Regions from separate parts of the Aneurinibacillus baijiui genome, predicted to be linked through region 1. Evidence: riboswitches for the same ligand, from Rfam matches in the RefSeq annotation. Region 1 holds a riboswitch; each other region holds the start of a gene.
The links. A riboswitch is a leader RNA that binds a small molecule or an ion and turns the genes downstream of it on or off. The one in region 1 is predicted to bind cyclic di-AMP.

Region 2: linked by a shared signal. The riboswitch ahead of AB3351_RS21210 (Na-translocating system protein MpsC family protein) and the one ahead of AB3351_RS15645 (C40 family peptidase) in region 1 are both predicted to bind cyclic di-AMP.
Region 3: linked by a shared signal. The riboswitch ahead of AB3351_RS12055 (C40 family peptidase) and the one ahead of AB3351_RS15645 (C40 family peptidase) in region 1 are both predicted to bind cyclic di-AMP.

Annotation. Positions count from the first base shown of each region.
Region 1 is NZ_JBFTXJ020000008.1:117,035-124,900, reverse strand. Features, by position in the region: gene AB3351_RS15665 (FAD-dependent thymidylate synthase) at 1-727, shown strand, start outside; gene AB3351_RS15660 (cell wall hydrolase) at 968-1,618, shown strand; gene AB3351_RS15655 (AbrB family transcriptional regulator) at 1,719-2,825, shown strand; gene AB3351_RS15650 (DUF3891 family protein) at 2,852-3,619, shown strand; cyclic di-AMP (ydaO/yuaA leader) riboswitch at 3,847-3,979, shown strand; gene AB3351_RS15645 (C40 family peptidase) at 3,987-4,451, shown strand; gene AB3351_RS15640 (GlsB/YeaQ/YmgE family stress response membrane protein) at 4,669-4,926, shown strand; gene yunB (sporulation protein YunB) at 5,045-5,794, shown strand; gene AB3351_RS15630 (NupC/NupG family nucleoside CNT transporter) at 6,075-7,304, shown strand; gene AB3351_RS15625 (pyrimidine-nucleoside phosphorylase) at 7,329-7,866, shown strand, end outside.
Region 2 is NZ_JBFTXJ020000017.1:43,774-51,639, forward strand. Features, by position in the region: gene kdpB (potassium-transporting ATPase subunit KdpB) at 1-1,464, opposite strand, end outside; gene kdpA (potassium-transporting ATPase subunit KdpA) at 1,477-3,156, opposite strand; gene AB3351_RS21200 (potassium-transporting ATPase subunit F) at 3,188-3,283, opposite strand; cyclic di-AMP (ydaO/yuaA leader) riboswitch at 3,741-3,886, opposite strand; gene AB3351_RS21205 (alpha/beta hydrolase) at 4,073-4,837, shown strand; cyclic di-AMP (ydaO/yuaA leader) riboswitch at 4,982-5,137, shown strand; gene AB3351_RS21210 (Na-translocating system protein MpsC family protein) at 5,259-5,642, shown strand; gene AB3351_RS21215 (hypothetical protein) at 5,819-6,073, shown strand; gene AB3351_RS21220 (sigma-70 family RNA polymerase sigma factor) at 6,271-6,858, shown strand; gene AB3351_RS21225 (DUF3600 domain-containing protein) at 6,845-7,528, shown strand; gene AB3351_RS21230 (SDR family NAD(P)-dependent oxidoreductase) at 7,597-7,866, shown strand, end outside.
Region 3 is NZ_JBFTXJ020000005.1:222,096-229,961, forward strand. Features, by position in the region: gene AB3351_RS12030 (YheC/YheD family endospore coat-associated protein) at 1-1,334, shown strand, start outside; gene AB3351_RS12035 (YheC/YheD family endospore coat-associated protein) at 1,331-2,443, shown strand; gene AB3351_RS12040 (YheC/YheD family endospore coat-associated protein) at 2,440-3,762, shown strand; gene AB3351_RS12045 (GNAT family N-acetyltransferase) at 3,749-4,213, shown strand; gene AB3351_RS12050 (YheC/YheD family endospore coat-associated protein) at 4,210-5,301, shown strand; cyclic di-AMP (ydaO/yuaA leader) riboswitch at 5,449-5,593, shown strand; gene AB3351_RS12055 (C40 family peptidase) at 5,600-6,127, shown strand; gene AB3351_RS12060 (hypothetical protein) at 6,184-6,834, opposite strand; gene nhaC (Na+/H+ antiporter NhaC) at 7,022-7,866, shown strand, end outside.

The sequences.
Region 1 (7,866 bases):
TAGCCAAGAAGTGGTTGAGACCGCAGCAAAAATTAGAGCACATACAGCGGAAGTATTGCCGTCCCTGCTTCGTGATACAGAAGCGACTCCGTATTTGCGTTCTTATACAGCCGAGTTTTATAAGCGACGTACATCCCATGTGGATATCCTTCCCGTGTACAATGGCCCGTTTGTTGAAGTAGAGGATGCAGTTGGTCTTTCCTGTACCCATGCAAGGGATATTGTGCTAGGTGATATGACGGAAATGAATCGATTCAGCGAACTTCCAACGGTGATGCGCGCCTTTGGTAAGCCGGTTGCCATTACATGTTCTCAAGGATGCCATCATCAGATCATCCGGCATCGGGCCTTCGATTTTTCTTTGCAGCTACCGGATACTTACTATGGGTTGATCATCCCGTCTGAAGCAGCAGAAGCGTCTGACATACCAGAAGCAGAGCGGATCTTCGATATTCTACTGAGCATGCGCGATCAATCCCATCAATTATATAATGAACTTGTGGGTGCAGGGCTCAGCGGCATTGCGCCGTATGTAGTGCTTAACGCCAATGCGCGCCGTCTTCCGCTCTATGCTAACCTGTATGGTCTGTCCCATTTTGTCACGCTTCGTAAGGAAGTATATGCACAGGATGAGATTCGCAGTGTGGCATCGCAGCTTGAACGTGTGTTTCAAGAAGAAGAGCAGGCGCTATCTGGCTTTACAATGGATCGTCATCATATAAAATAAAAGCCGCAGAAGAGAGGAGGGGATGCACCTCTCTCTTTTTTCATATGCAGCCTATATATACGAATCGACAGGAAGGCTTGTGGGAATCGTTTCCTACGTTTTTGCTTCTTTTCTTTTGAAACTTGCTGAAACCTCCATATTCTCTCTCTTTTTTCCATATAGTTACGACTTTTTGTGTATTGAATGCCCAGTGGGCTCTCCCTATAATGTGGGGAAGGAGAAAGAGGAGGTCACGCCAAGATGAAGAAGAGAATCGTAGTACCGCTGCTCCTGTCCGCTCTTATGCTAGGAACTACAGCAGGACCGACGTATGCTCATGCAGGAGCGGCACCAATGTTAAAGAAAGGCATGAAAAACAGCGATGTCTGGGATTTACAATTTCAATTGGGTACCCAAGGATATCTTTCTGTAGCGTCAACCGGCTATTACGGCACATTGACTGAAAAAGCGGTACAGGCTTTTCAGCGTGAGCATGGTCTAGCGGTAGATGGAGTAGCTGGGCCAAACACACTGGCCAAAATAAAGAAATCGACGATAAAAAAAGAAGATGTAGATAAGCTCGCTCGGGTTATCCACGGGGAAGCGCGCGGTGAATCGTTTGAAGGACAAGTTGCTGTAGGTGCGGTAGTATTAAACCGTCTGCAATCAGAAGAGTTCCCAAAGACGATGCAAGAGGTGATTTTTCAGCCGGGCGCATTCACGGCTGTCTCTGACGGTCAATATGCCCTGACGCCGAATAAACAGGCGTATCGTGCAGCGCGTGAAGCGCTTCGAGGAGTCGATCCGACTGATCGGTCACTTTATTACTTCAACCCCGATATTGCTACATCCAAATGGATTTGGACACGGCAGCAGATTAAAAAGATCGGCAAGCACATCTTTGCTAAATAGTGTAACATCATCCCCGCTTCTTACCGGAGCGGGGGTTTTTTATTTGCGGCAGATTAAGGAAGGGAGTAGGATGAGGGAAGAGGTAAAGGAGAGAAGCTAAATGGAAACGATAAAAAAACATGCGGCTGCGTTAGAGACTGCGGGTGTAGGTATTGTGGGTGCTTTGCTGTTTTTGCTGCTTCACGTACCGCTTCCGTGGATTCTTGGTCCGGTAGCATCTGTAACGATCTGGCGCTTGCTAACCGGTCGTTCGCTTGTATGGCCGTATTCATTTCGTCAGACGGCCCTTCTTCTTTTAGGATACATGCTGGGTGCTTCGTTTACGCGGGAGACGGCCTTGCAGATCCTCCAGCAGCTTCCATTCATGCTGATCTCAACGGCGCTTACGGTCGGGATCAGTCTGTCGCTCGGCATGATCATTGCCAAGCGTCTTGGAGCGGATATTGCGACAGGGATTTTTGGCAGTGTACCCGGCGGACTCTCACAAATGCTTATCCTAAGTGAGGAGGCGGAAGCAGTCGATGAGACCATGGTAGCCTTTATGCAGACAGTTCGCGTCATGGCCGTTATTTTTCTGGTGCCGTTTCTTACGGTGCATGGTCTTGAGCAGCCGATGGTTTCTAGCGGAGACGGGGGAGGGACGGCGGCAGGAGCAGTCGGCTTCTCCGCTTCATGGGAGCAGTATTTTCTCTATGCCGGTATTGCGCTGCTTGGCATGTGGGGAGGACCGCGCCTTGGTCTTCCTGCGGGCGCTTTGACAGGGCCGCTGCTGAGTACTGCGATCGTATTGGTTGCTATCGGCGGAGAAGCCCCTCCTCTTCCTTCGGCCTTTGTTCTGCTGTCTCAATTTGCGATTGGAGTCCATATCGGCTTACAGATGAAGCCGCAGTCGATTACAAACATGCAGGCTTTAAGTATATATACGGTGCTTAGCAGTATCATTCTTGTTCTTTTTTCCCTTCTGCTCGCATTTTTGCTTACATTGTGGACACCGATGACATTGACGACAGCTTTTTTAAGCACTGCACCGGGCGGAATTGCCGAGATGGGTGTAACGGCGAGTATGGTGCATGCTGATCTATCGATGGTGAGCGGATATCAGCTCTTTCGGGTGTTTTTTGTCATGTTCCTCGTTCCGCCCCTTTTACAGTGGTGGCTGCGGCAGCGTGCGAATGAAAAAAATATGGGTAAAGAGAAGGTAACATAACAGAGTAAAAGCAAAGGAGAGAGAATATGATCGCATATGAACGGGAATATAGCTTTGTCATGTTCACACAGCATGATCACGCGCTCGCTTCTGGAGGGATGGCTGGACACTGGAAGGATGATTATTTTATTGGAAAAGAAAAACGTGAGGAGGTTATCTACGGAATCAGTCAGCATGATCGGGGTTGGATAGATGTAGACGATACGCCATTTTGGTATGATGCTGAGAGGAAGCCGTATACATTTGTAGATTTTCCTTTGGTACCCAAGCTCCCTTTTTACAAAAAAGGTGTAGACGAAATCGAGAAGGAGAGTCCGTATGCGGCACTTTTGTGCAGCATGCACTATGTATCTTTTTTTGATGGTACGTCTGAAGAGGCAGCGCTGGCATATGTGGATAAGGAGCGGGAGAGGCAGCGTCGGCTTCTTGCACAGTTCTCCCTCAATCAAGCAGAAAAAGAGGCGCTGGATTTTCAATTTGATCTTCTTCAATTTTGCGATAACCTTTCCTTGTATGTTTGTATGCAGGAACCCGGCGTAGCAAAAGAAGAAGAAATCAGCTGGTTCCGGAACGGTTTCCCGCAGGCATTCGCTTTTGCAGCAGGTAAGAAAGTGATGGCTCATTGGGCAAATGCTCAGACGGTAGCGCTGCGGCCTTTTCCGTTTGCGGATATATGGGAGATCACAATTCCGTATAAAAATGTCTCCAAGGAGAAGATTAGGCAGGAAGGGATTGCGCGTGCGTATCATGAAACAGCATGGGAGGAACGGCGCATATTATTTACGGATAAATAAAGCCAGGATGGATGCATCCTGGCTTTTAGAAGTTATATCCAAATCGTAAAAAGAAAGATTATTTTTTCGGGTTGCAAAAAAATTCACCTAATTGTGTCTGAAATGTGAACAATTTCTTAAAAATCTTCTCTTTTTCGATAGAATTCGATAAACTTAAACCGTTGTTGTTGGAAAGAGATAGAAACATAGAGAATGATTACTATTGTAGAGGTGGCCAATTAATAGAAAAAGTTTACTTGCCGAATTCACATTATGTGAAGCGGGGGACGATTTACTTCTGGGGTGTATTCGTGTACATACGAAAAGAGACCTTATCCTCTTAACCCGTCAACTAACCTCGTAGGCATGAAGGGAGTAACACTAGACGATGGTAAAAAAGACGATCATGACAGTTGCAATGGCAGGTGCAGTTGCGATAAGCAGCCTCTTTGTGCCTGCTGGAACAGGAGTGGCTTCTGCAGCCAATGAGTCTCTTGTATCCAAAGCAGTAAGTGTATTAGGAACTCCATACAAATGGGGCGGAACGACAAAAAGCGGTTTTGATTGCTCTGGATTCTTAAACTATGTATATAAGAGCGAGAAGATTACGTTACCGCGTACGGCAAACGCAATGTATCAGAGAGGGCAGACGGTTTCCCGCTCACAGCTGCGTACTGGAGATTTGGTGTTCTTTAAGACGTCCCGTCGTGCTCCTATTACACATGCAGGTATGTATTTAGGTGGAGGCCGATTCATTCATTCCTCTAGCAGCCAAGGTGTTTCCATCAGTAACATCAACGATAAGTATTATTGGGGTTCCCGTTATGTGGGAGCCAAGCGTGTTACGAAATAAATAGATAGTAAGATACATACAGACCTACGCTATTAACTCTCAACCGAATTCATTCGGTTGGGGGTTTTTATTTTTTTCCACCATTCGTCCATGATGAAACCAGATTCTTACTTTTATTTTGTTATATGACGAAAATGTGTCAAGAAAAAAAAGGCGGGGTATTACAAAGCATAAGCAATTTTGCATTACGATAAAGACATCTGGAGGGATACACAGTATGAGTTTTCTATGGGCATTAATTGTTGGAGGTATTATCGGTTGGTTGGCTGGAGCCATTGTCGGAAGTGACGTGCCAGGCGGCATTATCGGAAACATTATTGCCGGATTCATCGGTGCATGGATCGGTTCTGCTCTTCTTGGCGACTTTGGTCCGGTGGTAGGCGGATTTGCCATCGTTCCAGCCATTATCGGTGCAGTCGTGCTTGTGTTTATCGCAAGCTTGCTGCTTAAAGGAATGCGCCGTCGCAGCTATTAATAGAAACGAATAGTAGTCAAACTCAAAGCCCGTCGGCAGAACTGCTGGCGGGCTTTTTACGCATGTTCAGTGTTAGCCCTTCACCCTTGGGCATATATTACAAGCAGGGGGTGGCGGTATGAAGCGGAGAAGATTGCGCAATCGCTCAACGCGGGCGCCTATTCCTTCAAAGTTTATGTTTCTCATCTCCTTGCTTATCTTTTTAGGCCTTACCTTTCAAACTTTTTATTATGTGGAGAAAAATATCGAGCCTGTTCTTCATGAAATTGCTCGCGTTCGGGCGGATCAGATAGCGACGAAAGCGATCCATGAAGCAATTAGCAAAAAGCTGATCAAAGAAGTTAGCTTTAAGAACCTGGTAGAGCTAAAAGAAGATAGCCAGGGAAGAGTGCAAGCCGCGCTTTTTAACGGAAATGAATATTCACGAATCGTGCTCGATGCAATTGAAAATGTGTCACATGCTTTAAATGACCTTGAAGCTATGCCGCAGACGCTGCCTATTGGGCAGGCTCTGCACAGCAACTTGCTTGCGCGTATGGGTCCAGATCTCCCCTTGACGCTTGTTCCATTCGGCAATGTGCATGTAGAAATGGATATCAAGATGCAGGAGGCAGGCATTAATATGGTGCTAATTACCGTAGTGATGATTGTGCAGACGAAGGTCAAAATCGTCATTCCCTTTTCGACGGAGCCTGCCTTGGTAGAAGCAGAATACCCAATCTCTAACGCGCTTATTGTGGGGAATGTACCGCAGTTCTACTATGATGGGGAAGGAAGGCCGACCGGCAGCGAAGTGCCAGGGGTGATTCCTCCTTCCATTATTCCACCGATTCAGGCGAATACAGAGGAAAAAGAAATAAAAAAATAGGCGGGAATATGTTTAAGAAAAAAAAGATTCGGGAATAGTAATAATACTAGCATGAGAATTTTTTTCTCTCTCTTTCTCCCCCTATATTGCCACTGCTCTATTAGCAGTGGTCTTTTTTTTGTAGTACGTGCAGTTCAGAGAGAATAAAAAGGGGAAATGACTTTTAAAATGGGTATGAAAAGATGTGAGGCAGGGTAAATGAATGAATGTAGCTGCTAATCCCAGAACGCGATGGTAGAGAACGGATGTTGTCTACATTAATGTGATGAGGTGAGAGAATGTGAATATTTTGTGGGGCTTTTTTGGAATCCTTGTAATATTTGCGATTGCTTTCTTGTTTTCGACGAACCGAAAAGCCATTTCGTGGCGGCCTATCCTAGGCGGATTAGCAATTCAGTTAGTTTTTGCATTTATCGTATTGAAATGGGAAGCAGGAAAGGCAGGACTGCAGCGATTAACTTTGGCGGTAACAGAGATTACGAATTATGCCAATGAAGGGGTGCAGTTTCTTTTTGGCGGACTCTATATAAAGGAGTCGGGGATTAGCTTTGTATTCGCCTTTCAAGTACTGACAGTAATTATTTTCTTCTCCTCTCTCATCTCTGTTCTGTATTACCTGCGGATCATGCAGGCGATCATTAAGGTGATCGGCGGAGCGTTGTCCTGGATGCTTGGGACAAGCAAGGCTGAATCGATGTCCGCGGCCGCGAATATTTTTGTTGGGCAGACAGAAGCGCCGCTTGTGGTGCGTCCGTATATCGCTACGATGACCAAATCAGAATTATTTGCGGTTATGACCGGTGGGTTGGCTTCCGTTGCCGGCTCAGTGCTGATCGGTTATTCGCTTCTTGGCGTACCGTTGGAGTATTTGCTTGCTGCAAGCTTTATGGCGGCTCCTGCAGGCCTTGTTATGGCGAAGCTGTTCGTACCGGAGACGGAGGAAGCGGAGAGCGCTCCGGGCAGTCGACTTGAGTTTAAGATGGACGACGATACGGAATCGGTTAATGTAATTGATGCGGCGGCACGTGGGGCAAGCGTAGGCTTGACGCTTGCGTTGAACGTCGGCGCTATGCTGCTTGCTTTTATCGCCTTGATTGCGCTCGTAAACGGCATTCTTGGAGCAATCGGCAGCCTGTTTAATTATCCGGGTTTGTCTTTGCAGCAAATTCTCGGGTTTATTTTTGCGCCGTTGGCATTTGCTGTAGGGGTGCCGTGGGAGGAGGCGGTAAAAGCGGGCAGCTTTATTGGACAGAAGCTTGTGTTGAATGAGTTTGTAGCGTATAGCGATTTTGCTCCGCAAATTCAGAATTTATCACCAAAAACAGTCGCGATTGTCAGCTTTGCCTTATGCGGATTTGCCAATTTATCCTCGATGGCGATTCTGCTTGGCGGACTGGGAGGGCTGGCACCGGATCGCCGCCAGGACATTGCGCGTATGGGACTTCGATCCGTTGCTGCTGGTATGCTTGCTTCGTTGTTAAGCGCAGCCATTGCTGGTATGCTATTGTAGAGGAAAAAACAGGAGGTGTTCGGCATGAGAATGGTAGACGTGATCGAGAAAAAACGTGACGGACAGGAACTGAGTAAAGAAGAGATTGATTTTGTGATCGCTGGATATACGAGCGGCGAGATTCCGGATTATCAGATGGCGGCTTTAGCTATGGCGATTTTCTTTCGTGATATGACACAGGATGAACGGGCGAATCTGACGATGGCAATGGTAGAATCGGGCGATCAGATTGATCTCTCAGCGATTCAGGGTGTCAAAGTGGATAAGCATAGTACCGGTGGCGTAGGGGATACGACTACGCTTGTGCTCGCTCCGCTTGTGGCGGCTCTGGGTATCCCTGTGGCGAAGATGTCAGGTCGCGGACTGGGACATACGGGAGGAACGATTGATAAGTTGGAATCGGTACCGGGCTTTCATGTAGAGATTGATAATAAACAGTTTAACGAGCTGGTGAATACGAATAAAGTAGCGGTAGTTGGACAGAGTGGGAACCTGACTCCTGCGGATAAAAAGCTGTATGCGCTGCGCGATGTGACAGCGACTGTCAATTCCATTCCGCTTA
Region 2 (7,866 bases), on a different contig from region 1:
ATATTCATCTACACCGGCTTCTTGAGCGATGGTCGCAGCGGTGAGTGGATTATCACCTGTACACATGACGGTTTTGATACCCATTGCCCGAAGCTCAGCGAAGCGTTCCTTTAATCCCGGTTTGACAGTATCTTTCAAATGAATCAAACCAATAATTCGGTTATTCACCGCTACAGCCAGCGGTGTACCACCTGCCTTGGCGATGCGTGCAGCCTTTTCTTCAAGATCCATAGGGACACTTCCGCTTTGTGCGCTTATATACGATTTGATGGCATCTACGGCCCCTTTTCGAATGCGGGTTCCGTCGGGTAGATCAAGCCCGGACATGCGGGTCTCTGCGGTAAAGTCGATCACCTCAGCCTGGCTGTAGTTCGGCTCGCCCCAATCGCTCCCAAGACGATTCGCCAAATCAACAATGGAGCGCCCCTCAGGCGTTTCGTCTTTGACGGATGATTGCAGTGCGGCAAACGTAATGTCCCGCTCGGACAGGCCGCTTACTGGGATGAATTCGGCTGCCATGCGATTTCCGAATGTGATGGTGCCAGTTTTATCAAGGATCATTGTGTCAATGTCGCCAGCCGCTTCCACAGCTTTTCCTGACATGGCCAATACATTGAATTGTGTCACGCGATTCATACCGGCAATGCCAATCGCGGACAATAAGCCGCCGATTGTCGTCGGAATGAGGCAGACAAGCAAAGCGATTAACGTCGCAACATCAAGCTGTACATGTAGGTAGTTAGCCAATGGTACAAGCGTAATAATGACGATAAGAAAGATAAGGGTCAGCACAGCAAGCAGTGTGGTCAGTGCGATTTCATTCGGTGTCTTCTGACGCGAAGCGCCTTCGACAAGTGAGATCATGCGATCAAGGAACGATTCACCGGGGTCCGTCGTCACTTTTACGATAATATAGTCGGAGACGACGCGTGTACCGCCGGTAACAGAAGAAAAATCGCCGCCGGCTTCCTTAATCACCGGGGCGGATTCCCCAGTGATGGCCGATTCGTCAATGGAGGCGAGACCCTCGATGATTTCGCCGTCCGAAGGGATCAAATCTCCGGTATCAACTCGGACGATGTCTCCTTTGCGAAGCTCGGTCGATGCTACTTCCTTGGTGCTGCCATCTTTTTGCAGCAACTTAGCCATCGTATCTGCTTTGGTTTTGCGCAGCGTATCCGCCTGTGCCTTGCCTCGGCCTTCCGCCAATGCTTCCGCAAAATTAGCAAACAGCACAGTAAACAAGAGAATGAGAAAAACGGAAACATTGTACCCGCGGCTTACCGTGCTTGCACCGAATGCATCCGGTGCAAACGAAAGAATGAGCGTAATGAATGTACCCACTTCGACGATAAACATGACAGGGTTTTTGATCATCACAAATGGATGTAACTTTTTAAATGAGTCAACGATTGCCTGCGTGACAAGCTCACTTGTGAGCATTTTTTTCTGCTTACTCCCCATATAGCATCCTCCTTATTTCCACATGCTCAAATGTTCTGCGATCGGCCCGAGCGCAAGAGCAGGGAAGAAGGTAAGTGCGCCGATCACAAGAATCATTACCAACAGAATAAACGTAAACAGTGCTGAATCGGTCCGAAATGTCCCGGCTGTTGCCGGAACCAGACGCTTGGCGGCCAGTGAGCCTGCAATCGCCAGCAGAGCCACGATCGAGATGTAGCGACCAAACAGCATGACAAGCCCGATTGCCATATTGTAAAAGTTCGTATTCGCACTAAGACCTGCAAATGCCGATCCGTTATTTGCGGCTCCAGATGTAAAAGCATACAGCACTTCAGAGATGCCGTGCGAGCCGGGGTTAAGGATTGAGGCCATGGATTCAGGCCGCAGGAACGCGATAGCGGTCGGCACCAGAATAATGACCGGATGAGCGAGCAGTGCGATGGAAGCCAGCTTGATTTCCTTGCCTTCGATTTTCTTGCCAAGAAATTCTGGCGTACGACCGACCATTAATCCGCAGATAAAGACCGTCAGAATAACGTACAGCAATCCGTTTAATAGGCCGACACCGTCACCGCCAAAGACGTTGTTAAGCATCATCTGAGCAAGTGGCACCAGCCCGCCCAGCGGTGTAAGAGAGTCATGCATGTTGTTGACAGATCCCGTTGTGGCCGCTGTCGTTACCGTCGTGAACAGCGCGGATTGGGAATAACCAAATCGTACCTCCTTGCCTTCCATGTTGCCGGAGATGCCTAGTGCATCCAGGGCCGGTGTCCCTTTGTATTCCGAAAGAAAGACGACAGAGAGCATCATAAGAAACAGGATTGCCATGGTGGCGAATACCGTCCAACCCTGGCGCTTGTTTTTGATCATGACACCAAAGGCATAGACGAGAGCTGTCGGTACAAGCATCATGCAGAGAATATGCACCAGATTGGTCAGCGGCGTCGGATTCTCGAACGGATGGGAGGCGTTCATACCGAAGTAGCCCCCGCCGTTTGTTCCGATATGCTTAATGGATTCAAGCGAAGCGACCGGGCCGCGTGTGATCGTCTGCTGTGCACCTTCGATGGTTGTTGTTGTCTGGGCGCTATCGAGTGTTTGTGGCGCTCCCTGAAATACGAGAAATAGGGCCACGATTAGGGAAAGCGGAAGAAACACACGGAACAGCGAGCGAACCAGATCCACATAGAAGTTTCCAAGATGTATCTGGCGTGCGCTGATTCCGCGAATGAAGGCGATTGCCACGACCAGACCGGTCGCTGCCGATGTAAACATCGGGAATGTGATCGCAAGCATTTGCGATAGATACGAAAGCCCATTCTCACCGCTGTAGGCCTGCCAGTTTGTGTTGGTAATAAACGAAGCGGCGGTATTAAAGGCAAGCGCGCTTGGCATATTGTCGATGCCGTCTGGATTAAGCGGCAGGTACTTCTGCAGGCGAAGTACGGCATACATCAGCAGCACCATAACGAAGTTAGAGAGCAGCATCGCAGTTACATACTGTTTCCAGTTCATTGTCTCGGTCTCACGAACACCCATCACGCGATAGAAGAGGCGTTCGATGGGACCGAATATTCGGTCTAGCGTTGTTTTTTCATAATCAAATACGCGAACGAGATAGCTGCCTGCCGGTTTTACCAGCAGGATGATCAGAAGCAGTGTAGCAGCTACCTGAAGAATTCCTGTACTCATTGGCGAGCCTCCTAAATATAAAGACATCACATTAAAATTTTTCTGGTTTGATAAGAACAAAGCATAAGTACAAAATCATAGCCAAAGCAATCAGCAGGATCATGCCCACTTCATTCACCTCCTTCATGTACGGTCACAGAATTCTGTAAAACCGATGAAAAGTAAAAATGACAATATGAATACTCCGATGATCACAACATCATTAAACATAACGAAAGCCCCCTTTCTCCTACATATCCGCAAAAAAAATAGACCGATGCCGCTTTTATCCGATGAACCGCATAGGGAAAGAGAGCCAGGGGACGAGCGCTGTGCAGTCAATCCAAGAAAAGGATCAACGAAACACCAACGCTTGCCGGCCTAATGGCTTGCTTGCGGTTATCTGTCGGAGAAAAAGCGTCACCGGTCTACGGAATGCCTGCCCATCACCCCGGGTGCGGGCCTACACTCTGTCCACCTGTTCTTCTTCATCAAAACAGTGCTATGAAATTATGGCAAAACAAAAAGACCTGCAAGTATCTTGAAGGGGTTCTTTGTTTCCGTAATGCGGCAACAAAAAAACCTCCTCAAATAGGCGGTCTTTAGACCTCCCTCGCTTTAGCCGACGAAGTTAGCTGACGGGTAGGATGGCGAAAGAGTAACTCTCATCCCTCCTTACAAGTGTAAGGATTAACCCCAAAAGATTGGGTCCTCCGCTTCCGAGTGATTCGGAACTAGGCCAGATATGCAGTTGCTGTATGTGCTTTATTATACGAGCAGAAGAATTAAAAAATAAAACGGGAAATACGAAGGAAAATCCACTTTTTTTAGACAATAGTGGATAAGTAAGCGGTAAAATTAAACATATTCACACGCAATCTCTTTTTCTCTTTCAATTTCTCGTGTTTACTTGTATGTGTAGTAAGGAGTGATGGTATTGGAGCGAGTTGTCTTCACAAATGTACGTAATAAAATGTTAGTCGGACACTTATATCCGGCAGAATCAAGATCAATCATTATCATGGCTCATGGATTCATGTCAGATAAAATATCAAGAGGACGGTTTGAGCGGCTGGCAGCATCATTTAACCATGCCGGTTATGCTGCGCTTGCCTTTGATTTCAGCGGCTGCGGTGAAAGCGAGGACGAGATCATCACAGCAGAGAAGCAGGTGGATGATTTGCGAGCGGCGATGCACTTTGTCAAAGGAAGAGGATATGAGAGGATTGCACTATATGGACATAGTCTCGGCAGCTTAATCTGTCTTCGAGGTTATACGCGAGATATCGTAACCATGGTATTATCCGGCGCCTTAACCGACGCAATGCAGTACGAGTGGGATGACTATTTTACAAAAGAACAAATGTATGAATTAGAAAAGTACGGCTTGATTACGGTACACAGGGAAGAAGGGGTGCGAAGAATCATTAGGCTTGATCAGCAAATGCTTCATGATTTTGCGAAGATTGACCAGGCATCCCTCTTGCAGCCGATTGCGTGTCCGGTATTGCTGATCCATGGCAATCATGAGAGCGATGCAGAAGAGAAGCTACTGCTGGAGCGGTCAAGTCGTGCGCTTATGTATTTGCCAAAAAACTCTGAGTTGATGGTCATAGAAGGGGCTGCACACAGCTTTATCGAACACATGGATGAGCTAGAACAAGCTGCTTGTGCATGGTATAACACGCATATGAAAAAATAAGATAAAGAGCGTAAAATCGAGAAAAAATAAGAATAGAGAAGATATAATTTGATAAAGCCTGTTATATTTTAAAATTTATTCCTTTACAAAAGATTCAAGCCGGACGTAAGATGATTTCAACTTCAGCTAACTGAATAAAAATTTCCAGCTTGATCGCTGAGTCCCAATAGGGAGCGGGGGAACCAATCGCGGCGCATAGTACAGCCAGTGCCGTATGGGGTGAATCTCGGGAGACCGAGTAGGGCGACTCTCACGTCCGAATCCGTCAGCTAACCTCGTAAGCGTGTAGAGAGAGGAGGGTGTTGTTGTGATACCATGACAGCTTCTTTGCTGTGCTTAGCAAAAGCCGCATGAAGAGACCTCTTCGTACGGCTTTTTTGTACTTCAAATAAAGATAAAAACAAAGGAGTTTTGGAAGAGAATGGCGCAGTCAAGCAAAAGCAAAATGGAAGCAGCAATCAGTGAAGCCTATATTAAATTCTTGCGCGAAATTCTCGGCAAAGGGCCGAAAGAAACAAAAACATATATTATTAAAGACATGGTTATGATCCGGCTCAAGGAAGTGCTGACCCAGGAGGAGAAGGCGCTGGTGTGCATCGAGAGCGGGAAGCCGCTTGTTAAAGAGATGCGGCGGATTCTGCGTGAATCCAACAGTGAAAAGACGAAAGTGATCATCTCCGGTATTACCGGATGTCAGGTCATCTCCAGCCACAGCGATATTAGCACGAAGCTAGGAGAGCAGATCGAAGTATTTATTCTTGATTGTGATCTAGAAAAGGAATTGAGAATAAAAGAGGTTGGATAGATTCATCAGGAAGACTGAACACAGGGATCGGACAAAGCGCCCGGTGTTACGTATACCTGCGGACTCTTGTGGGATTCCGATGCCGATTGATTATCGATTGGTATGGGGATCGTGTGAGAGACCGCAGGTTTTTTGTTTCATCATGAAATATCGATGATATAAAAGGAGAGAAAAGGATGAATAGGGCTATCGTGGGTCGCCATGAATATGTGCTTGTCTGTACGTCGAACCGGGGTGGTGAAGTATTTCTACGGAAGCTGCAGGATGTAGGTCAGCCGTTTTTAGCACTGGTGCATGAAGAAGAGGACGAAGCGTATTTCCGGGCATGCGGATATGAATCGATCATCAGGGTAAGAGATATCAACGTAGGGAGCCTGCTGCCGCTATCTTGTAACGCCCAACAAAAAACGGCTCAGCACACTTTACTATAGCTTAGGCGCCAGTCACGTAATCTATAGTGATACAGGAAAAGTTTCTTTTTTAATCCTGCAATAAAACGACAGCTCCTATCGTTTCTTTGCCCGTTTCGTATTTATTTTTGCGGAATGGGCATTTTTTTGTGAAAAAAGCGAACGCGATCCTTCTTTCGTGCCAATATAGAGGTGTAGAGCGTAAGGAGGAATGACGGATGGAGGAACAAAACGAATACCGCACACTCATCGCACGCACGCTTATAGGAGAACGTGAAGCATATGGTGAGTTATATGAAAAAACAATTGACCGCGTCTATAAAGCCGTCCACTTCCTGATTGAGGATAAATCTGATGTGGAGGATGTGATACAGGATATTTATATTCAACTATACCGCTCACTGGTTGGCTTTGATCAGACACGCTCTTTTCTTCCGTGGTTGATGGGGATTGTCATGCGTCAGGTAAGCGCCTATCGAAGGAAGAGATGGATGCGGTTTCGCATCGCCAAAAAAGCAGAACTACAGCCGCAGCCAATGGAAAGTGATTTCACAAACGATGTGATTAATAAGCTGGCCAACAAGCACTTGCGTACCGCGATTGATCTGCTGCCCTATAAGTTGAAGCAGGTGATTATCCTTCGTTATCTACATGATCATTCACAGGAAGAGATCGCTATTATCCTGGATATACCGATAGGGACCGTAAAATCAAGGATTAACGCCGCGTTAAAAAAGCTGCGGCAGAAACAGGAAAATGAACAAATTTTATTGCGAAGGGTGGAGAATATTCATGAATCCCGATAACTGCCTGCAGAAAATCATGCATGAAAGAGCAGAGGGTATTGTTCCGCCCCCTGAATTAAAAGAAAAAGTAATGAACAATATTGTATTCAGCAAAGGAGAGAAAAAAATGAAGAAACGCATGGTAGCGGGCATTTTAGCCGCAGCCCTACTTATTCCGACGAGTGCATTTGCGTACCAATCCTTACTGGCCGATGAGTTATATGGTTCGTTTGAGAATGTGAAGAAGCATGCTGCAAGCATAACAATGGAAGGGTACATGCTGTTTAATGCGAAGCTGTCCCAGGCAAAGGGAGAACTGGGAGCAGAAGAGTATGCAGAGTTTAAACGCTTCCTTAAAGTAATCAGCACAGCTAAAGTCAACTATGGGGATCCATACGGGAATATTGACTACGATCGCATCGGTGAGGTGAAAAAAGAGGAGATCAAGCAGGCACTGCTGGCTGTGCTGCCGTATTTTGATAAGTTAAATGGTAAAAAATCGAGCCGGGATGTACTGACAGCGCAGGAATATGAGCGCTATATTGACGCGTTAATGACGCATGAAAAAGTGATGGCACAGAGTGGTATTGACCCAAGTGCAGGTCCGATTGAAATAGAAAAGCTACCAGAAGTGCTTCAGCAGGAATATCAAGCGGCCGTAGATGTTATGGAGTATGTGAGTAAAAAGTAACAATAATCAGAGCCCCTCTTATATAATAGTAATACGATCTGAATCGCATCTAAAATAGGGGGGGCATTGTGCAGGATTTGTACGGGAAAGTTGTCGTTATTACGGGAGCGAGTTCTGGAATTGGACGTGCGGCAGCAGAACTGCTGGCGTCCAAAGGTGCAAAAGTGGTTATTAACTACCATACAAACGAAAAGGGAGCAAACGAAACGATGCAAACGATTCAAGAAAAGGGAGGGGAGTGTACGGCAATCCAAGCGGATGTTACGAAGAAAGACCAAGTTGAAAGAATGGTTCAAGAAGTTGTTTCAATTTACGGAGCCGTCCATGTGCTGGTAAAT
Region 3 (7,866 bases), on a different contig from region 1:
CCGGCACACGCTCACTTGAACTCGTCTATGGCCTGCAGAAAGCTGTGGTAGACTTCGAGGTCGCTGCTACCAGTTCAGCGATACGTATCCGGGATTCCCTGGCACGCAGGCTTCATCTGCTCGATGATGATCTGACGTACGGTTTTCATTTTCACCCCGAGACCCGAACATTGTTAGTCGGCCCACTAGTCGGCGCTCTCATTTATCGAATGTCTCCTACAGAAGAAGGACCGTTCGGCAGCATTACCAATTTCTGCAGAGAGCTGACGGAAGCTTGCCGAAAACGGGGCGGGCTCGGCTTTATCTTCACGCTTGAACAAGTGTCCCAGGAAAATGACACCGTGGAGGGCTGGACTTACCGCAACCAGCAGTGGATCAGACGATATTTCCCCCTTCCCAAATGCATCTATAATCGAATTGGATCACGCCGAATTGAAGAAAAAGCCGACACACAGGAGAGGATTTCAATACTAAAAGAAAAAGGCGCGCTGTTCTTCAATGAGCAATTCCTCGACAAATGGCAGATTTACCAGCGGTTGTCTCTTCTTCCGGAGGCAGCATCCTTTTCTCCTTATACCGAACTTTATAAGGGTGCTGCATCCTTGACTGACATCTTACAGCATTATCCTTATCTGTATTTGAAGCCGTCTAGCGGAAGCCTCGGTCGCGGCATCATCCGCATTGTACGCACGAAAGACGGCTATGTCTGTCAATATGATTCATTGAACGGTACGGTTACGCGCCGCTATGCTACGTTCGGTCCAATGCATCAGATGCTGCGCTCCCGCATCGGAAAACAGCCTTATTTAATGCAGCAGGGTCTGCATCTTGTCAAGCTTCGCGGGGGAATTGTCGATTTTCGGGCACTTGTGCAAAAAAACAAACAGGGGGAATGGAGCATCACTTCTATCGTAGGGCGCAGCGCACCGACCAGCAGCAGCATTGTTTCTAATGTAGCGCGCGGCGGCACCATGCTGTCTCTACAACGGACACTAACGGCAGTAGGGTTTCCGCCGATTGCCTGCAAGACAATCGCCGCTTCCGTCCGAGAGCATGCGCTTCTGATTGCCCGTCTCTTTGAACAATCGATAGAAGGCCATTATGCTGAACTTGGGATTGACCTTGGCATCGACAAAAACGGAAAAGTATGGCTCCTTGAGATTAACTCCAAGCCCTCTAAAACAAACAATGCATTGGCGAATGCCAGCAAAGGGCCGCGTCCTTCTGTCATTCGACTGGTTGACTACTGTTTTTGGCGCAGCGGCTATCAAGCTGCCGCCGTGCAAAAAACTCCGAAAATCAAGCGTCGTACAAGAAGGAGGTCATCACCATGAAAAAAAGGGGATCGGGCTATTTAGCCATCTTGGCCACTCCGAGCGCGAAATATAAACCCTTTCCGGAAAAATCTTTTTATGCGTTTATGACTCAAGCGGGGAGACGTATCGGGCTGCCCGTCTATGTTATTTTACCTACACATATTAATTTTGCGACCAAAACCGTCGTCGCATATCGGTATACCCCCGAAAAAACATGGGTACGAGTTCGCATGCCATTTCCGGCAATGGTATATGATCGGCTATCCAATCGCGCAAAATACGCCAAACAAATAAAAGGCCTAAAAGAAGAACCTTCCATTACATTTCTCGGACATGTGTTGGGCGATAAGCTCAAAAACCATAATCATTTGATTCAACACCCCGAGATTGCCGCCCATATGCCGCCTACAGAACTGATTACATCCATGCAGGTTGTAAAGACCCTGCTCGATCAATATGACTCCGTAATTGTAAAGCCGATGCGCAATTCACTTGGAATCGGAGTCATGAAGATTACCTCCAACGATCGACTGCATCGTGTAGAAGGACGGGATTTCAAAAACAAAATCTTTCACCGGGTTTTCCCTAACCGCAATGCCCTTCTCTTATGGCTTCGCAATCAATTTACCGCAAAAATGATTGCCCAGCCTTATCTTACACTTCATACTCCTGAAGGTGTTCCTTTTGATATACGGGTGCTCGTACAAAAAAACGGAAAAGGCGAATGGAAGGAAACCGGTCGGGCCATTCGGGCGGGCGTGCCTGAAGGACTTACATCCAACCTATGCGGAGGCGGAAAAGCACATGAATGCGATGCGTTCCTGCGCCAGCATTTTAGTGAGGAACAGCTTGTCGTTATCTACCAAGACATGGATACGATCATTAAGGAGCTTCCAGCTTTTCTTGAACACAGACACGGACGCCTCGTTGAACTTGGAATTGACATTGGAATTGATCGTGAGGGAAAGGTGTGGCTCATTGAGGTGAATTCCAAGCCAGGGCGCGCATCATTCCGTCGAATTGAAGGCGGCAAATATTATCGTGATGTACGGCTCAATCCTCTTCGCTATGCACACTATCTGGCAAAACATATAGGAGATGGACGGCAAGGGTCGGTGACAATATGAGCAAACTTGCGACCGGATGGGTGTCGATCCATCCATTGCAGCATACATGGCGGCTCCATCTCTCTGGAAAAAACACACCACGTGCGCTGCGAACCCGAAAGAAATTAGCCCTGCAATTCGGAACCTGGAAGAAAACGCTGCTTGTCACACATAAGCGGCCTGAGCCTAATGTTATTAGAGCGAAAGTACGCATTCGCAGGCAAAAGAACCGCTTATCGATCGGTCCTTTCATCGGTATCCTTACCGTAGCAGGCGGTGGACTCTTCCGGGGAGTACAGAGCAATTTCATTGATATTATTGAAGCGGGCCGGAAATGGGGCGCATTTGTCTATGTTGTACCCATTGAGAATATCAACTGGCAATCACGTACCGTACAGGGCTATCTCTTCCACAAAAAAGAAAAGAGATGGATTAAGGAACATCTCCCTCTGCCGCATGTTCTATACAATCGCATTCCCAATCGAGCCTACGAGGAAAAGGAGCATGTGAAGGCGGCTCTTGAGCAGCTAAGCGAGCTACGTGACATACGATTATACAATCCACAATTCTTCAACAAACAAAAGCTGTATGCCACACTGCAAAAAGACGCCGACGTAGCGCCGTATCTTCCACAGACCATAACGCTCACAGCAAAAAACGCGCTCTACGAGATGTTGGCAGCCTATCCATTCGTATATGTTAAGCCGGTTCAAGGCATGGCAGGCCAAGGCATTTATCGCATTCAAAAAAGAGCCGAGGGCGGATTTCTTTTAAAATATCAACAGCAGCAAAAGACGATAAGCAAGTCATTTTCTTCAAAAGAAGATATCTGGAAATATATCTCTCCCCGTCTCACACAGCCCTACATCGTACAGCAGGGAATCGATCTGGCGACCTTTGAGAACAAGCTTTTTGATATTCGCCTTCTGGCACAAAAAAACGGGCATGGCGTATGGGACGTAACCGGAATAGGAATCCGGCTAGCCGGTTCCGGTAAAATCACAACACATGTACCATGGGGCGGCTCCGTTCAAGCACCGGAAGACATCCTAATGACCGCATTTCCCCATATCTCACATGAGTTTATGCTTGCATCCGTACGTCACATGGCTCTCAGCATTGCCCGATCCCTAGAAAAAGAATGGCCTACGCTTGGAGAGGTATCGATGGATATCGGAATCGATAAACATGCTAAGATCTGGTTTATCGAGGCCAATGCCAAACCAGGCAAATTCGACGAGCCTCATATCCGCAGGCTGTCCCTTCAACGCATTGTAGAATACGCTCAGCACCAAGCAAATTTTAGCGAGCTCGGAGAGAAGCGGTATGCACGTCCATGAACTTTCTCCAACTATCTTTGGACGTACGCGCGACAAATTCATTCGTTTTGCTCATCATCATGGCAGCCGCCGCATTACAGGGCAGGCAATCCGTTGGCTGCGCGAAGTACCTGAAGATATGTTTATGCAGCAAGGAAATATTATCCTTGCTGCTATTCAAAATAAAAAACTGCTCGGACTTCTCGCCGTCTGCGAGTACGGTATAACAGAATCCTTTCTCATTGTTCACAAAGATGCACGACGTAATGGAGTCGGCAGCTTGTTAACGGCAGAAGGGATCAAGAGAATGGGCAAACTATATGTACGTGTAGCGGCCGACAATGAACCCAGCCTGAAGACTTGTTTTGCCGTTGGCATGGTGGCCTTCGCCTGTTTTCGCGGCGTTACCGATAAACCGACACTCTGGCTTGCAGCGGGAGATTGGAGCAGAGAAGATGTGGGGAGCATATGACTATAGATCAACCGCTTATCGGTGTACTTACACACCGCAACAAGGACTTTATTGCCGGGAAAAATTATCTTACCCGCCTGGCCATCGTTGCCGCAGCCTATCACTGTCAGCTTGTTGCCTACTCTCCGATAGATATAGATGAATCACTCGGTATCGTCAGAGGTTTTTCCTATAACATAAAAGAAAAAATATGGAGAAGAACAAAAACACGCTTACCCGATATCGTATACGATCGCTTTAGCAATATGACACCGGATATATTTAAAAAATATGCCGCGTACCGCAGCGCAAGCCGTCTTACTTACTTAAACAATCGGTTTGCACATAAATGGAATGCGCACCGTTTCTTCCATCGAAATCCAGAGCTTGTACCCTATCTGCCCGATACAGCTCTTATGCAATCAGGTGCGTTGCAACGAATGACTCGCAAACATCCCACTCTCTACATGAAACCTGTCAACGGCTCCGGCGGAAAAGGAATTATGCGTATTCGCCGTACCGGAAACACATTTGAGATGATCGGTCGAGACCGCAGCGGATGCATTATCCGCAATAAGATCGGGAGTCTATCCGCAGCGGAACGCTTCCTAACTTTATGGTGCCAAAAACAAGGGCGTACATTCATCATTCAGCAGGGACTTGATCTTACCCTCCTCCCTGGAAGTATTTGCGACAGCCGGATTCTCGTACAAAAGGATGAAGAAGAGAAGTGGAATGTGACAGGAATGGTTGGCAAGAAATCACCAGAGGCCTTTGTCACATCCAATCTGCAAAGCGGAGGACATGCGATTCCGCTTGAAGAATTACTGGCCTGTCACTTTTCTGCCCATAATACGGAAGAAATTATGAAAGAGATCAAGAATGTTAGTCTTTTGCTGCCCCGGTATATCGAATCAAAGTTCGGTCACTTCATAGAATTTGGTATTGATATTGGGATTGATACAAAAGGCCGTATTTGGATTATTGAGGTGAATACCAAGCCAAACCGGGAACTATTCCGACTCTCTGGTCAAGAGAAGGTATATCTCAGCGCAATCGAAATGCCTATACGTGTTGCCGCCTCTCGTTTGAATGCGATAAAAAAATGATAAGATACTCCTGCATAAATAGCCTTTGTTCTCTGCTTAAGAGAACAAAGGCTTTATATCTTTTGTCACTGATATACATAATGCGGATGGCTTTCCATTTATCACATAATGTTTGGTCTCTATATTTACGTTACCGTATAGACAGCACCAAAAAACAGGCCAAATCCGGACTTCATACGAAACCGGAACGGGGGAACCAGGCATTCTAGGGGTGAAATCACGCACAACGCGTGGTCGGGGAACCTTTCAACCGAACCCGTCAGCTAACCTCGTCGGCTAGAAGAGAGGGAGAAACGAGATGAAAAAAAGAAATAAAGCGTTTACAACCGGAGTGCTTGCAGCAAGCATGTTATTGGGCGGATTGGCTTTTGAACCGGGACAAGCTGAAGCAGCCACTGCGAGCGCGCAGTTTGGACAAACCATCAGCGTAGCAACTGCTGATCGTGTCATCGACAATATTATCAGCACCGGAAAAAGCCTAGAAGGTGTGGCACAATACAGCCATAACTATGTTCCGGGAAAATATATGGATTGCTCACAATTTATGTACTATATCTTCCAAAAGAACAGCATTGATATTCACACGCGTGATGATGATCGCCAAGTAAACCTTGGAAGCTATGTTCCAAAAAGCCAAATCAAAAAAGGGGATCTTATCTTCTATAGCACAAAGGCAGACAAATGGGATATTACACATGTAAGCATGTACATCGGAGACGGTAAAGTTCTTCATATGGCCAATACAAAATCTGATGTCACAATCAGCAATTTGAATAGCTCTTGGCATCAAGATAACTATGTAACGGCACGCCGTATCATTAAATAAGCATCATAAAATAAAAGCGAGGCTGACCCATAAAAAATGGGAAGGCCCCGCTTTATTCAGGTTGCATGTGCATACCGTTGAAAATATCCAATGATGTCTTCTATATTCTCTGTAAGCGTCCAGCCTTTTTGTATCAGGATGTTTCTATGTTCACGATGAAAGGGCTCCGCTTCATCACGAATCGTTCGCTGCCAATCGGATAGCTTTTTGCGTTCTTCTGTAGAAAGACGCTCTTCAATTGCACTGCAAATAAACGAACGACAAATGCTTGTTTTATATTGCGGTGCAAGTCCGCATCCTTTTCCATCGACAAAAAACTGACAAACCGCATATGCCAGACGCTCATCCACCGCTCTATACATTGTGCGCGGAGACTGTCTTAATTGGTCATACCGCTGCGCAGGAGATTTACTCTCCCCTTCTGCTTGCTTATAGAACAGCGGATGGATTGTAGCACCTGCGACGATCTCATACGCGTGTACCACATTCATTGGGTTTTCGTATATTTGTTTCAGGAAAAAATCAGTGGCATCTGCCGCAATCATCTTATAGATCTCAAATAAGGTAAATACAGGCTCATATGCACAGCAGCCAATATGGAGCAGCTCCGGTGAACGCCGCTGAAAATGCGGCTCCGGACAAGCCCGACATACACCCGAAAGCAGTTGCTTGCTTTTCTCATCCCACCATAAAGTATTCTCTTCCATATTCTCATCCTTACTTACTATACTTTCCTAACGGTGTCTTCTTTCTCTTATACTTTATCGTACAAAACCTTCATTGAAAATAATACTTTACAAACAAACTATCAATCCTGTATTCTAATGGGGTTACTTTATTACGGAAAAGCGGACAAGCAGTTATGCAATAAATTTTTTTTGGAGGGAATCGAACGTGCGCGAAGAAACTTCACATCATTTTTTTACCAAAGCCGAAGCATTCGTTACAACGATTATACTGCTTAGCATTATCGGCTTATTTATTATTAAGCTAGAAGCGCCGCCCCATGTTCCGCTTCTACTCTGTACGCTTCTGCTCATCCTCATCGGCTTCCTGAAGAAAGCTTCATGGAAAGAGATGGAGCAGGGAATCATCGACGGCGTGCGACCCGGCCTTATTCCTATTTTTATTTTTCTTCTAATCGGAGCGCTCATCGGTGTCTGGATGGTGAGCGGCACCGTCCCAACAATGATGATGTACGGCTTTACTATTTTATCGGCTGATTACTTTTTGCCTGCTGCGCTTCTGATTGCGGCAATTGTCGGCACTTGTATCGGCAGCTCGCTTACGACAGCAGCTACGATTGGTGTAGCACTTATGGGGATGGGGAGTGTGATGGGGATCAGTCCAGCGCTTGTAGCAGGTGCTGTTATCTCCGGTGCTTTTTTCGGTGATAAAATGTCTCCGTTATCTGATACGACGAACCTGGCTCCGACCATTGCACGCATTGATCTATTTACACATATTCGCCATATGACATGGACAACTGTGCCAGCGCTTGTCATTTCTTTGCTTATCTTCTTCTTTATTGGCAGCGGGCAGACGGCGCCCCAGTCTGCCGCCCAAGTAGAGAGCCTGCGACAAGCTCTGCAAGCGCATAGCGTGATCCATCCGGCTGCACTGATTCCGCCGCTCCTGCTTCTTGTGCTTGCCTTGCGGCGTATTCCCGCTATTCCTACATTAATGGCAGGCATCCTATCGGGAATTGTGATTGCTTTCTGGCTGTATCCGGGAATGAC